DNA from 2 places in the Arthrobacter sp. JSM 101049 genome. Region 1 is predicted to be linked to the other one. Evidence: riboswitches for the same ligand, from Rfam matches in the RefSeq annotation. Region 1 holds a riboswitch; the other holds the start of a gene.
What was found. A riboswitch is a leader RNA that binds a small molecule or an ion and turns the genes downstream of it on or off. The one in region 1 is predicted to bind cyclic di-AMP.
Positions count from the first base shown of each region.

Region 2: linked by a shared signal. The riboswitch ahead of AB8M85_RS09050 (M23 family metallopeptidase) and the one ahead of AB8M85_RS04340 (C40 family peptidase) in region 1 are both predicted to bind cyclic di-AMP.

Region 1 is NZ_JBGFFC010000001.1:921,978-928,934, reverse strand. Features, by position in the region: gene AB8M85_RS04350 (multicopper oxidase family protein) at 1-1,386, shown strand, start outside; gene AB8M85_RS04345 (heavy metal translocating P-type ATPase) at 1,505-3,634, opposite strand; cyclic di-AMP (ydaO/yuaA leader) riboswitch at 3,832-4,010, shown strand; gene AB8M85_RS04340 (C40 family peptidase) at 4,017-4,973, shown strand; gene AB8M85_RS04335 (GDCCVxC domain-containing (seleno)protein) at 5,211-5,411, opposite strand; gene AB8M85_RS04330 (cation diffusion facilitator family transporter) at 5,572-6,249, opposite strand; gene AB8M85_RS04325 (metalloregulator ArsR/SmtB family transcription factor) at 6,243-6,575, opposite strand.
Region 2 is NZ_JBGFFC010000002.1:825,652-832,608, forward strand. Features, by position in the region: gene AB8M85_RS09045 (C40 family peptidase) at 1-283, opposite strand, end outside; cyclic di-AMP (ydaO/yuaA leader) riboswitch at 290-483, opposite strand; gene AB8M85_RS09050 (M23 family metallopeptidase) at 601-1,500, opposite strand; cyclic di-AMP (ydaO/yuaA leader) riboswitch at 1,549-1,725, opposite strand; gene AB8M85_RS09055 (metal-dependent transcriptional regulator) at 1,831-2,526, opposite strand; gene serC (phosphoserine transaminase) at 2,707-3,828, shown strand; gene AB8M85_RS09065 (DUF3027 domain-containing protein) at 3,941-4,564, opposite strand; gene AB8M85_RS09070 (cold-shock protein) at 4,567-4,950, opposite strand; gene AB8M85_RS09075 (hypothetical protein) at 5,148-5,375, shown strand; gene AB8M85_RS09080 (response regulator transcription factor) at 5,463-6,173, shown strand; gene AB8M85_RS09085 (sensor histidine kinase) at 6,184-6,957, shown strand, end outside.

The sequences.
Region 1 (6,957 bases):
GCCGCACGGGCATCCACCGGCACGACCATCACCAAGAAGCTCGCCCCCGGACCGTTATCCACCACCATTGCCGGCAAGAAGGCCAACACCTGGGGGTACGACGGTTCTCTCGTCGCGCCGACCCTGCGCGGCAAGGCCGGGGACCGGCTCGAGGTCAGAGTCGACAACCAGCTCGATGAACCCACAACCATCCACTGGCACGGGGTGGCCCTGCGCAACAACGCCGACGGCGTCCCGGGCCTCACCCAGAAGGCCATCGCGGCCGGCAGCGACTACGACTACGCCTTCACCCTCCCGCACCCGGGGACCTACTGGTACCACTCCCACGTGGAAATGCAGCGCGAACGCGCCCTCTACGGGGCCCTGGTCATCGAGGACCCGAAGGAGACCCTGGAATACGACAAGGACTGGGTCATCGTCCTGGACGACTGGCTCGACGGGATCACCGCCACCCCCGAAAAGGTCCTCAAGGAGGTCTCGAAGGGCATGGGCGACATGGGGACAATGGGCGGGATGGACCACGGGGGCGGAGGAGGCCCCATGAAGATGGGCAACACGCTCATGGGTGCCACCAGCGATTTCCTCGGCGGGGACGCCGGGGACATCGCCTATCCGCTGCACCTCTTCAACGGACGCGGCCCCGGCGGCCCGGAGACCTTGGAGGCCAAGGCCGGGGACCGGATCCGGCTGCGCATCATCAATGCCGCCGGGGACACCGCCTACCGGATCGGCATCCCCGGCCAGCGGCTGACCCTGACCCACACCGACGGCTTCCCGATCAAGCACGAGGACATCGACGCCGTCGTCCTGGGCATGGGCGAGCGCATCGACGCCATCCTGGTCGTGGAGGACGGCTATACGCCGCTGCTGGCACTGGCCGAGGGCAAGGGGCAAATGGCCTACGGGCTGGTCTCCACCGGCACCGGCACCCCACCTGCCCCGGCGAGGCTCCCCTCGGAGCTGGCCGGCCGGGTGGTGGACGGCGGACAACTTACCGCGGATCCATCGGTGAAGCTGGACGCGAGGTCACCGGATAGGACGCACGAGGTGCGCCTGACCGGGGGGATGGCGAAGTACGACTGGGGCATCAACGGCCACCGCTACGACATGGCCGACCCCTACGCCAACGCCTTCGACGTCACCGCCGGGGAACGGGTGGAGGTGAAGTTCGTGAACGAGACCGAGATGTGGCACCCGATGCACATCCACGGCCACACCTTCCAGGTCGGCAATGTCGGAGCGCGCAAGGACACCGTCATCGTCCGCCCCGGGCACACCCTGACGGTCTACTTCGATGCCGACAACCCCGGGCAGTGGCTCATGCACTGCCACAACGCCTACCACGCCGAACGCGGCATGATGGGGGTCTTCTCCTACGTCAAGTAGCCCATTCAAATGGGAATAGACGCGGGGCCCCGTGGACATGTGACGGGAGCACCCACCAGGGCCCTGGGCCCGTGGGTGCTCCCATCGGTTCCTGCTGCCCGTGTGGGGCCGGCAACGCCTACACAGTGGCCGGTTCCCGCTCCGGGGACGGTGACCGGCGCAGGGCCTCGGCCGTGCTGGCTCCGGGGGCCAGGTCCAGGCGGCGTAGCAGCTGCGCGTTCAGGGCGACCACGACGGTGGAAGCCGACATCAACAGGGCACCGACCGCCATGGGCATCACGAAACCGACTGGGGCCAGGACGCCGGCCGCCAGCGGAACGGAGACCAGGTTGTAGCCGGCCGCCCACCACAGGTTCTGCTTCATCTTGCGGTAGCTGGCACGGGAGAGCTCGATGACCGAAAGCACCGAACGGGGATCATCGCTGGCCAGGATCACCCCCGCCGAGGCGATGGCCACGTCCGTACCAGCCCCGATGGCAATGCCGACATCGGCCCGGGCCAACGCGGGGGCGTCGTTGACACCGTCGCCGACCATCGCGACCTTGCGGCCTTCGCGCTGCAGCTCGGCGACCTTCTCCTCCTTGTTCTCCGGGCGCACCCCGGCGAACACGCGGTCGATGCCCAACTCGCCGGCCACGGAGCGGGCCACGGCCTCGGCGTCGCCGGTGATCATGACCACCTCGATATCCAGTGCATGCAGGGCCCGGACCGCTTCGCGTGATTCCGGGCGGACCTCATCGGCCAGGCCCAGCGCGCCGATCACCGCACCGTCCCTGAGCACGTGAAGGATGATCGCCCCCTCGGCCTTCCATCCCTCGGTCTCGGGCAAAGGGGCTGCCCCGTGTTGTTCGAGCATGCCGGGGCCGCCGACGCTGATCCTGGAGCCGCCGACGTCCGCGTCCACGCCCAGCGCCGTGGAGGCCTTGAAATCCGTTGCCGTCCGGGGTTCGATTCCGCGGTCCCTGGCCGCGGCGACGATCGCCTTGGCCAGCGGGTGCTCGCTGTCGGCCTCAGCGGCAGCGGCAACGGCCAGGACCTCCCGCTCGTCTTCGCCCTCGGCCGGCAGGGCCTTGGACAGGACGGGCTCGCCCCGGGTCAGGGTACCGGTCTTGTCGAAGAGGACCGAGGTCACGGTGCGCATGCTCTCCAGGGCGAGGCGGTCCTTGACCAGGACGCCACCGCGGGCGGCACGTTCGGTGGCGATGGAGACCACCAGGGGGATCGCCAGACCCAGTGCGTGGGGGCAGGCGATGACCAGGACGGTGATCGTCAGGATGACGGCATCATCCGGGAAGCCCAGCAGACCCCAGACGACCGCCGTGATGACGGCCGCCCCGAGCGCGAACCAGAACAGCCAGCCGGCCGCGGTGTCGGCGATGCGCTGGGCCCGTGATGAGGAGCCCTGGGCCTCGGTGACCAGACGCTGGATCCCCGCCAACGCGGTATCGTCGCCGATGGCGGTGATCTCCACGCGCAGCGCGGTGTCCGTGGCCACCGTACCGGCCACCACCTGATCGCCCGGTCCCCGCCGGACCGGGCGGGACTCACCAGTGATCATCGACTCGTCGACGTCGGCAGTGCCTTCGACCACGCGGCCGTCGGCGGGTACGCGGCCCCCGGGACGGACAATGACCACATCCCCGACCACGAGGTCGGCGGGGGCAATGGGGACCGCCTGGCCGTCGACGAGCTTTTCCGCCTCGTCGGGCAGCAGGGCCGCCAGCGAATCCAGGGCGGAGGACGTCTGTGCCAGGGAGCGCATCTCGATCCAGTGGCCCAACAGCATGATGACGATCAACAGGGCCAGTTCCCACCAGAAGTCCAGGCCGTGGTCCAGCAGGCCCAGATGGGCACCCCAGGAAGCCAGGAACGCCACGGTGATCGCCAGGGCGATCAACAACATCATCCCCGGCTTGCGGTCCTTGAGTTCGCCGGCCGCGCCGGTCAGGAACGGCTTGCCGCCCCACACGTACATGATGGTGCCCAGAATCGGGGAGATCCACAAGATCCAGGGCGCCTGGGACAGCTGGTAGCCGATGATCGAGGCGAACATGGTACTGAACCCGACCACCGGTACGGCGATGACCAGCATGATCCAGAACAAGCGGCGGAACTGGCCCACGTGGTCCCCGTGCCCGTGGTGGCCGCCATGGCCCTGCCCGCTGTGATCCATGGGCGCGTGGTCGTCATGGCCCGCGGGTCCGGCCTGCGTGTCGACGTGGCCGTGGTGCCTTCCTTCTGTTTCCATGCCCCCAAGATATACCCCCCGGGGGTATACATCAAGACCTGGTGCCCAATCCCACCATCGCCCGGTCCGCGCCAAGCCTGCGGCCGTCGTGACACGTCCTACATCAATCCGTAACCATTTCGTGACTTTTACAGTTCTTTCATGTAAATTCGTCTGCGTGCCGGGCTTCCTATGAGCCCGGCACACCCAAGTGGATTGCCGAGCACTGCCACCACTTCGGGTCCGTTCGCGAAGCTTCTGGCAGTGGCGGGGGAACCAAATCCGGGCCCACCGGGCCCTTGGGGTTAAGCGCCTCGCGCTGCCTTGTCAGCGCGGGACGCCGAGTGGCTCCCACTCGAACCCGACAGCTAACCCCGCAGGCATTGGGAGAGGTAACCAACACATGACCAAGCGACACCTGGGCCGCCACCGCGCCGCGCCCGTCCGCAGCAACCCCTTGGGCTCTATCTCCAAGGCAGTCTCCTCCAACGCCGGCTCAGTTGGCCGCCAGGCCGCAGTCATCGCCGCGGCCTCCGGCCTCGTGCTGACCCTCGGCGTTCCCGCCGAGGGCGCCCCGTCCGCCCGCGAAGCAGGCAAGGCCCCGGCAGCTGACATCCTGCGCACTTCCGTGGACTCCCCCGCCGCCGTCACCGTTGCGGACGCCAAGCCGCAAGAGCTGAAGCAGATCAAGGTATCCGTCGCCGACGTCAAGTCCACCGACGGATCGGCCCACCGCGCAGCATTGCGCAAGGCCGCAGCCGAACGCGAAGCAGCCCAGGATGCCGCTGAACGCCAAGCCGCCGCGGACCGCATAGACGCCCAGACGGAAGCCGCCGCATCTGCCGAGCGCGAGGAAGCAGCCGCAGGCGCTGCGATGACCCGCCAGAGCCGCCAGTCCTCAACGCCGGCGCCGTCGAGCACGAACGACAACGCCTCGTCGACCGGTACGGTCACCACGGCCTCCACTCCCGCTCCGGAGACGACCGAAACCAGCCCGACATCCAGCGCGGGCCTCTCGGGGATCGCGGGCATGGCCATGAGCTACGAGGGGACACCCTACGTGTGGGGCGGCAGCAGCCCCTCGGGCTGGGACTGCTCCGGTTTCATCCAGTACATCTACGGCAAGGCCGGCATCAGCCTGCCCCACAACACGACCGCCATCCGCACCAGTGGAAAGTTCGTGAAGACCTCCAACCCCAAGCCCGGCGACCTGGTCTACCAGAACGGCGGCAGCCACGCCGGTATCTACATCGGTGGCGGTAAGATCATCGGCGCACAGAACCCCTCCGTCGGCACCGTTGTCCGTCCAGCCGACAGCCCCTATGGGCCGTTGATGGGCTACTACACCTACGTAGGCTAGGGAAAACCGGGCAAGGGCCCGAGCCACTTTGAACTACTCCCCAGTTGTTGGACTCCATAATTCAGTTCCAGCAGCTGGGGAGCGCTTTTATGCGTTCAGATGGTTCGCTTTCGGGTAGAGGGCTTGTCCTACGCCGAAAAACAATGTGTCCGGGCCGGAATCAAGCACGCCGGGCCCTCCCGCGGTCCATCTTTTGCAACAGGTGGACGATACGTTACCGGTCGGCACCGCTTTTTCTTACGTGGACGAATCCTGCCTTGAGGGGCAAGGTACTGTCCCGTAGGAACAGAACACGCAGCAATCGCCGGCAACGGGCCGAATTCGCTTGGTGCAATTTGGGCACGCCCAGAAGAACTGGCAGGAATCGGAGGGCATCCGCAAGGATGCTTCGTACCCGCAAGCAGGACACGTCAACGTCGACGTCAGCTCAATCATCATTCCTTCCTTCCCATCAGGCGCAGCGCCTTTGGCGCAATTCTGGTCGGTGAACGCATCCGGGGCATCGCTTGCAAAGGAAGCAGGGATCCAGCCGGGTAGGATCGGGCGTGCCCGCCAGGCGCCAGCTGGCCATCGCGGCTGCTTCCGGTCCACGCCTGCGTCAGCAGCAACCCGCCTCGCCGGAAGACGATTCCCTGTCCCCGGATATGGCTGACATGGGCTGCGTGCATGCCTCCCCTATCCATGCCTCGAATCCTTCCCTGACCGCGAATACCGCGATGACAAAGCCGGCTACCGGATCGGCCCAGCTCCAGCCGAAGAGGCTGTTGAGCAGCAAGCCCGCCAGGACGGCAGCTGAAAGGTACGAGCAGATCAGGGTCTGCTTTGAATCGGCAATGGCCGAGGCCGATCCCAGTTCCCGTCCTGCGTGGCGTTCGAGGAGGCTGAGAAATGGCATCACCACGAGGCTCACGGCGGCCAGGGTGATGCCGACCGGGCTATGTTCGGCTTCCTTGAGCCCGATCAGCGTGAGGACGGCGCTGACACTGACATAGGCAGCGAGACCGAAAAAGGATACGGCAATCAGGCGCAGGGCCTTTTTCTCGCGGCTTTCAGGGTCGCGGGCTGCGAATTGCCAGGCAACAGCCGCAGCCGAAAGCACTTCCACGATGGAATCCAACCCGAAGCCGACCAGGGCGACCGAGGAAGCGGCCGCGCCGGCTGCCAGGGCGATGACGGCCTCTATGAGGTTGTACGTGATCGTGAGGGCAACGATGATCCGTATCCGGCGCTTGAGTAGCTCCCGGCGCCGATCCTGGGCTGGGAGCGTGTTCAGCATGTGCACTCCGGCCCCTCGCAGCAGCCGGGGTCGACCTGCAGGACCACGCGAAGCAATTCGTCCATGGCTGCGCCCAGGTGCGGATCGCTCAGCCGGTACCAGGATCGCCGGCCCTCGGGTACCGCCTCGACCAGTCCGCACCCGCGCAGGCAGGCCAGCTGGTTGGACATGACCTGGCGCGAGACGCCGAGCGCGTCGGCCAGGTCCGAGGGGAATGCGGGCGCTTCGCGTAGGGCAAGCAGCACGCCGACCCGCGTGGAATCGGAGAGTGCATGCCCAAAACGCGCCAAGGCAGCGGTATGCGAGGGTGTGGCCGTTGTGTTCACATCATAATAATACATGGATTTATGAATTCACCGGTTCATGTATTAGCGCGGCTCTTGCCTCTCTTCCGGCACCGCACGACGGTCCACGAACGGCAACGTCTGAGCACGCGTCGACGCCAGTCACGGGAAGCACCATGAGGTGGGCGAAACGCCTGGCCGAAGGTATGCGGCGCAGCCGTAAGCCCGAGGACACATGCACCAGCTGACAGTGGTTCTGTTTCTTGTGCAGGAACTTCCGACAACGGCAGGGCGCGTCCCTGTCGAGGGTGTCCCACTTCCTTGGAAGTGGAACAGCCCCACCGAACATGCCGGCACGAACGGACACGCCACGGATTTGCGTTCCAGAACTAAGCCCAAAAGACCGTCCCAGAAGAACCGTACG
Region 2 (6,957 bases), on a different contig from region 1:
GAGCGGACTTGGAGGTCTTCTTCTCGGGGACCTTGACGGTCGCCGGGGTCGCCACGGAGGCGCGCAGCAGGTCGGCGGCCGGGGCCTTGTCGGCCTCACGGACTGCCGTGGCACCCTGGGCGGGAACGCCGAGCGTCAGGACGAGGCCGGAAGCGGCGGCGATGACGGCGGCCTGGCGGCCGACGGAACCTGCGTTGGAGGAAACAGCCTTGGAGATCGACTCCAACGGGTTGGTGCGAACAGGGGTGGCGCGGTGCCGGCCCAGAGCTTGACGCTTGGTCATAAATTGATTACCTCTCCCAATGCCTACGAGGTGAGCTGTCGGGTTCGAGTGGGAGTCACTCGGTGTCCTGTCCGGTGAGCCGGACCGGGACACTTAACCCCTAGGACCCTTGCGGATCCGGAATGTGGTTCCCCCGCTACTGCCAAGCGATTCTTTGCGAACGGACCTCGGGCAGTGGCAGTATTCGGCAATCTGCCCGAGTGCGCCCGACCCCTATGCGGTCTGGCACGACGACAACTTTATCTGAAATGTTTGTAAAAGTCACGTTCCGGTCACGAATCGGTTATTTCCCGATCACGGACCGTGATCGTGGGCCCCTAGAGCCACCCGGCGGGGTTCACGGCATCGCCATTGACCAGCACCTCGAAGTGCAGGTGGCAGCCGGTCGAGTTCCCGGTGGTTCCGCTCAGGGACACCACATCCCCGCGCTTGACCTGCTGCCCGACGGAGACCTTCAGGCTCGTGTTGTGGTTGTAGGTCGTCTCGAGCCCGTTGCCGTGGTCGATGCGCACGCGGTTGCCCGAGTGCCCGGCCCAGCCGGCCTGCACGACGGTGCCCGAGGCGGCCGCCTTGACAGGGGTTCCACAGGCGACGCCGTAATCCTGGCCGATGTGGACCTGGGCCCCTTCGCCGGTCGGATTCGCCCGGGCGCCGAACGGCGAGGTGATGCGGACGTGGTTGAGCGGCTGGGCCAGAACGCCATGCGTGTCGATGGTGCTGATGTCGCCACCGGAGGCCGACATCAGGTAGCTGAGCTGGTCGTCCTTGGTGAAGCTGCTGGTCACGGAGGCCTTCACCATCGAGAAGTCCTCGGTGGCCGGCACGGTGACGTCGGCGACACTGGCGGCGGACTGGTGGGCGACGCGTTCGGCGTCGCTTCCGCTCCCGGTCATCGTGGGGTAGGCAACGGCCAGGGCCAGTCCCGACACGGCCGCAACGGCGGCAAACCGGTGGCTCCACGCCAGGGCCGGGCGGCGGGGCGAGCCCTCGCTGGGGGCGTGACGGTGTGCGGCGGACCGGTCCGGGGCGGCGGCCAGCTCGGGGGCAGCCGCGGACTCGGGGACAAAGGCCAGCGCAGGAGCTTGCGGTTCCGCAGCGGTGGCGGCCACGGCATCCGCGGCCACGGGGGTCGCGGGCGGCGCATAGCGCATGCCGCCGGCGAATCGGCGCGCTACGTAGCAGGCGTCGTCGGTGTCCGCTGCGGGTGCGACGGCCATGCGAGCCATGGCGGCACGGCGGCCGGAACGCTTTTGCTCTGTCAAACGGTGACCTCTCATGGGCGCCGGCGGAGTTAGCTGTCGGATTCGGGCCGGTCAGGCCCGGCCGCCTGCAGTGGGACCTGCAGCGCGGCTTCACCCCGAGGCGTCCGGATGCCGGGATGCCCGGGCATGGCGGACCGCCGGAAAAATGGGTTCTCCACCCCTGCCTGACAAAAAACGAACGGACCCGTTCCGCAGGCAGGGCTAGGCGGTCGGAAGGGGTGAAGGGGACGAAGCCCCATCTGTTACCAGAGTACCGGAATCAGATACAAAGTAACAATCCCGTTATCAAATCTGGCGGGCGACAAACACGTGCGCACTGACCTCCACGGGCAGCTCCAGGGCCCCCTCGATCCCCTGCACCCGCACGACGACGTACTCGCCGGCGCGCTCCAGGGTGACCTGTGCACCCGGGCGGATTCCGCCGTCGTTCAGTTGGGCCAGCAGTTCCGGATCGACCTGGATCGCCTCGGCGAGGCGTTCGACGGCGACCGGGCCGGTGTTGCCATCGCGCAGTGCGGCATCCAGGTTCTGCACGCCGAGGGCGAATTCGTGGGCGGCCGGGCCCCCGAGGATCTCCAGGCCCGGGATCGGGTTGCCGTAGGGCGAATCGGAGGGCTTGCCCAGCAGATTGTAGAGGCGCTTCTCCACGCGCTCGCTCATGACGTGTTCCCAGCGGCAGGCCTCGTCGTGGACGTACTCCCATTCCAGCCCGATGACGTCGGCCAGTAGGCGCTCGGCCAGGCGGTGCTTGCGCATCACGGAGGTGGCCCGCTCGCGGCCGGCTGCCGTCAGCTCGAGGTGGCGGTCGGGGGTCACCACGACGAGTCCGTCACGTTCCATGCGGGCCACCGTCTGCGAGACGGTCGGTCCGGAGTGGTCCAACCGCTCGGCGATGCGCGCACGCAGGGCCGTGATTTCCTCTTCCTCGAGTTCCAGAATGGTCCTCAAGTACATTTCCGTGGTGTCGATCAGATCTGTCACTGCGTGGCACTCCTGTAGGGCGGGGCGTTTGATGGTGAACCCGTGACTCCAACTCTACCTGCGTTAACAATGCCGTCGGCTTTCGGCATTCCCCCCGTGCGTGCGCGAGCATGGAACCCGGGCGTTGCCTCCCCCGGAGCGCGTCCGCACGCAGAATCCACCCCATGGCAGGAGCAGAACTTGACCGATTCGCTGAGCATCCCCGCATCCCTTCTCCCGGCGGACGGTCGCTTCGGAGCCGGCCCCTCCAAGGTCCGCCCCGGGCAGTTGCGGGCCCTCGCCGCGGCCAACCCCGCGATCCTGGGCACCTCGCACCGCCAGGCACCGGTGAAGAACCTGGTCGGCAGCATCCGCGACGGGCTCTCCTCCTTCTTCTCCGCCCCCGACGGCTACGAAGTCGTCCTCGGCGTCGGCGGCTCCACCGCCTTCTGGGACGTGGCCACCTTCGGGCTGGTCGACCAGAAGGCCCAGCACCTCTCCTTTGGCGAATTCGGCTCCAAGTTCGCCAAGGCCACCGACAAGGCCCCCTTCCTGCAGGCCTCCTCGATCATCACCTCCGACCCGGGCACCCGGCCGGACGCCGACGCCGAGGCCGGCGTGGACGTCTACGCCTGGCCGCAGAACGAGACCTCCACCGGCGTGGCCGCCCCGGTGCGCCGCGTGGCCGGCGCCGACGAGGGCTCCCTGGTGCTGGTCGACGCCACCTCCGCCGCCGGCGGGCTGGCCGTGGACGTGGCCGAAACGGACGTGTACTACTTCGCCCCGCAGAAGAACTTCGCCTCCGACGGGGGCCTCTGGCTGGGCCTGTTCTCCCCCGCGGCGCTCGAACGCGCCGAACGCATCGGCGCCGGCGGCCGCTGGATCCCCGACTTCCTGGACCTGCGCACCGCGATCGACAACTCGCTGAAGAACCAGACCTACAACACCCCGGCGCTGTCGACGCTGGTGACCCTGAACGACCAGATCGAGTGGCTCAACGGCCAGGGCGGCCTGGACTGGGCGGCGGCCCGGACCGCCGATTCGGCCCAGCGCGTCTACTCCTGGGCCGAGGCCTCGCCGGTGGCCACCCCCTACGTGGTCAACGCCGACGAGCGCTCGAACGTCATCGCCACCATCGATTTCGACGACTCCGTCGATGCCGCCCACGTGGCCCAGGTCCTGCGGGCCAACGGCGTGGTCGACACTGAGCCGTACCGCAAGCTGGGGCGGAACCAGCTGCGCATCGCCACGTTCGTGGCGATCGAGCCGGACGACGTCAGCGCGTTGACCGCCTGCATCGACTACGTGCTGGAGAACCTCTAGCAACACCAAACGCAACGGGCCGCGGCGCCCCCACCTGGCGTGGGGTGCGCCGCGGCCCGTGGTGCGTTGCGGGTCGGCGTGCGGGGTCGGCCGCTGGGCCTGGTTTGCGGGGCTACCGGCGGCGGCGGCGGGAGCGGCTGCGCCGGGGCGCGGCCTCGGCCGCCTGTTCGGCGTCCACCAGTTCCGCGTCGTCCTCGACGACTTCGTCCGGCTCATCGGGGCTGGCAGCGGTATCGACGGTCTCGACGTCGGTGCCGGCTTCGGCGGCGGGGGCCTCGGAACCCGCGTCTGCGGCGGCATCGGCGCGGGTGGGGGCACCGTCGTCGTGCGTTGCCTCGGATGTTTCCGGGGACGGGTCCTGCGTCGGCTTCGCCGATTCGGTGCCGTCCGCAGCGGCGGCCTCGGCAGCCTGCTGGGCTTCGCGTTCCTCGGGACGCACACGGTCTGCCCAGGGAACCCAATCGGGCGCGAGCAGGGCGCCGTCACCTGGCAGCAGGCCAGTCTCGCACACGGTGGGGACCTTGCCGCGCGGGACGCGTGCCAGGGTCACGTACCAGTTCCATCCGGCGTAGCCTGCCAGCTTGGCCTCGAACCGGTGGGTGAGCACGCGGTCCGCATCGGCGGTGGCCCCCAGGTGCGCGCCGACCTGGCTGGCGTCCACGGTCCCGAGCAGCGTGCTGCGGGCCAGGTCGATCCCCGCGCCGAGGACTGCGTCGAGTTTCGGTGCCCGGGCCATGATCAGGCGTCCAGGTCGTCGGCGACGCGGCGCAGGACGGCTGCGATCTTGGTGGCGTGGGCCTTCTCCGGGTAACGGCCCTTGCGCAGGCCGTTGGAGACGCTGTCGAGCACCTTGATGAGGTCCTCGATCAGCACGGCGGTCTCCTCCGCGGGCTTGCGCTTGGCGCGCACGACCGACGGGGCGGCGTCGACGATGCGGGCCGACAGCGCCTGGGCGCCCTTGCGGCCCTGGGCGATGCCGAACTCCATCCGGGTGCCGGCGCGGACCTCGGAGGTCCCCTCGGGCAGCGCCGAGGCATGCAGGTACACCTCCTGCCCGTCGTCGGCCACCAGGAACCCGAAGCCCTTCGAGGCCTCAAACCACTTCACTTTGCCGAAAGGCACTGCACTTACCTCAGTTCTCGCGTACCGGCGGCGCCGGGCCCGGTGGCCGCGCCGCGTGTGGATTCCCGGCCCGCCCCCGTACCGGCTGCGTCTGCGCGCGGGTACGGTCGGGCCGGGGAAGTCTATTCCCCTAGGGTACGGCATGGGCGCGATGCCACGGACTTTGTGCGCCGTCACGACGCTGATATTTTGACGGGGTGAATACCGCCGAAGCCCCTGCCACCGTCCAGCACGTCGTCACCGTCCTGGCCGCCACGCTCGCGGTGGTCTCGATCCTGTCGTTGGCGTTCGTGCTGGTGCAGTACATGGCCGGGGCCACCCCGTTCACCGCCCTGGTGGCGGTGGGCCTGTACGGGTTGCCGGTCGCGTTCCTGCTGTTGATCGCCCTGCTGCTCCTGCGCATCCGGACGCGCCGCCACAGCTGAGCCACCCCGCCGCACAGTCCCCCGGAGCGCATCCTCGCACAGCCGACACCCAGCGGACTCCCAGACTTTGCACGCACAATGGCTGGCATGACTGACAAACCAGCGGAAGCCCGGCTCCTGGTCGTCGACGACGAGCCCAACATCCGCGAACTGCTGTCCACCTCCCTGCGCTTTGCCGGGTTCGACGTCGTCGCCGCCGCCAATGGGCGGGAGGCGTTGGCCGCCGTCGAAAAGGAACTTCCCGACCTGGCCGTCCTGGACGTCATGCTGCCGGACATGGACGGGTTCACCGTCACCCGCAAGCTCCGGGCCGCAGGACGCCACTTTCCCGTGCTGTTCCTCACCGCCCGCGACGGGACCGAGGACAAGGTCCAGGGCCTGACCGTCGGCGGGGACGACTACGTCACCAAACCCTTCAGCCTCGACGAGGTCGTGGCCCGCATCCGTGCCGTGCTGCGCCGGACCCAGCCGCTCGACGAGGACGACGCCGTCATCCGCGTCGACGACCTGGAACTCGACGACGATGCGCACGAGGTTCGGCGGGCGGGCGAGATCGTCGACTTGTCCCCCACGGAGTTCAAGCTGCTGCGCTACCTGATGATGAACCCGAACCGGGTGCTGTCCAAGGCGCAGATCCTCGACCATGTCTGGGAGTACGACTTCAACGGGGACGCCTCGATCGTGGAGTCCTACATCTCCTACCTGCGGCGGAAGATCGATGCCCGCGAGGACTGGCCGGCGATGATCCAGACCAAGCGCGGGGTCGGCTACCTCCTGCGGTCCGCCGACCGGCGCTAGGCCCTCCCGGGTGCGCTCCCTCCCCCGCCTGTTGCGGCAGGTCTCGCTCCGCTCCAAGCTCGTGGCCCTGATGGCCACGTTGATGATGTGCGGGGTCATCGTCACCGCGATGGCGGCCTCGGCCTCGCTGCGCCTGACGCTGCAGGAGCAGATGGACGGGGACCTGAAGGACAACTCCATCGCCCTGGCCAACATCATGTGGTCGTCCTGGAAGAACCAGGAGACGCCCAGCGAGGGCGCGACGCTGGAGTTCAACCGCTTCCGCGGCACCCTGCGCGACAACGACGGCAAGATCCTCTACGAGCTGCCCCACCCCAAGCACATCGACGCCCCGGTGGTCCCGACCATGACGATCGACCAGGTCCGCGACCTTACGTCCCCCACCATGCAGGTCCCCGGCACCGAGCCCGGCTCGGACGGGTGGCGCGCCGGGATCTACCAGCTGGGCAACCAGAGCGGGTACATCGTCGTGTCCCTGCCGCTGGACTCCACGATGGGCACCGTCGACATGGCCACCAAGCTCGTGGTCACCAGCGGCACGCTCGTCACCCTGGTCATGTCGATGATCGCCTACGGCATCACCGGCCGGGCCTTGCGCCCGCTGGTGCGGGTCGAACGCACCGCCGCCGCCATTGCCGCCGGGGACCTCTCACGCCGTGTCGAGGAGTATCCGCCCGAGACCGAGGTCGGCCGGTTGTCCCGGTCGCTCAACGCCATGCTCACGCACATCGAGCACGCCTTCCGCGGCCGCGCCGCCTCCGAACGCAAGATGCGTCGGTTCATC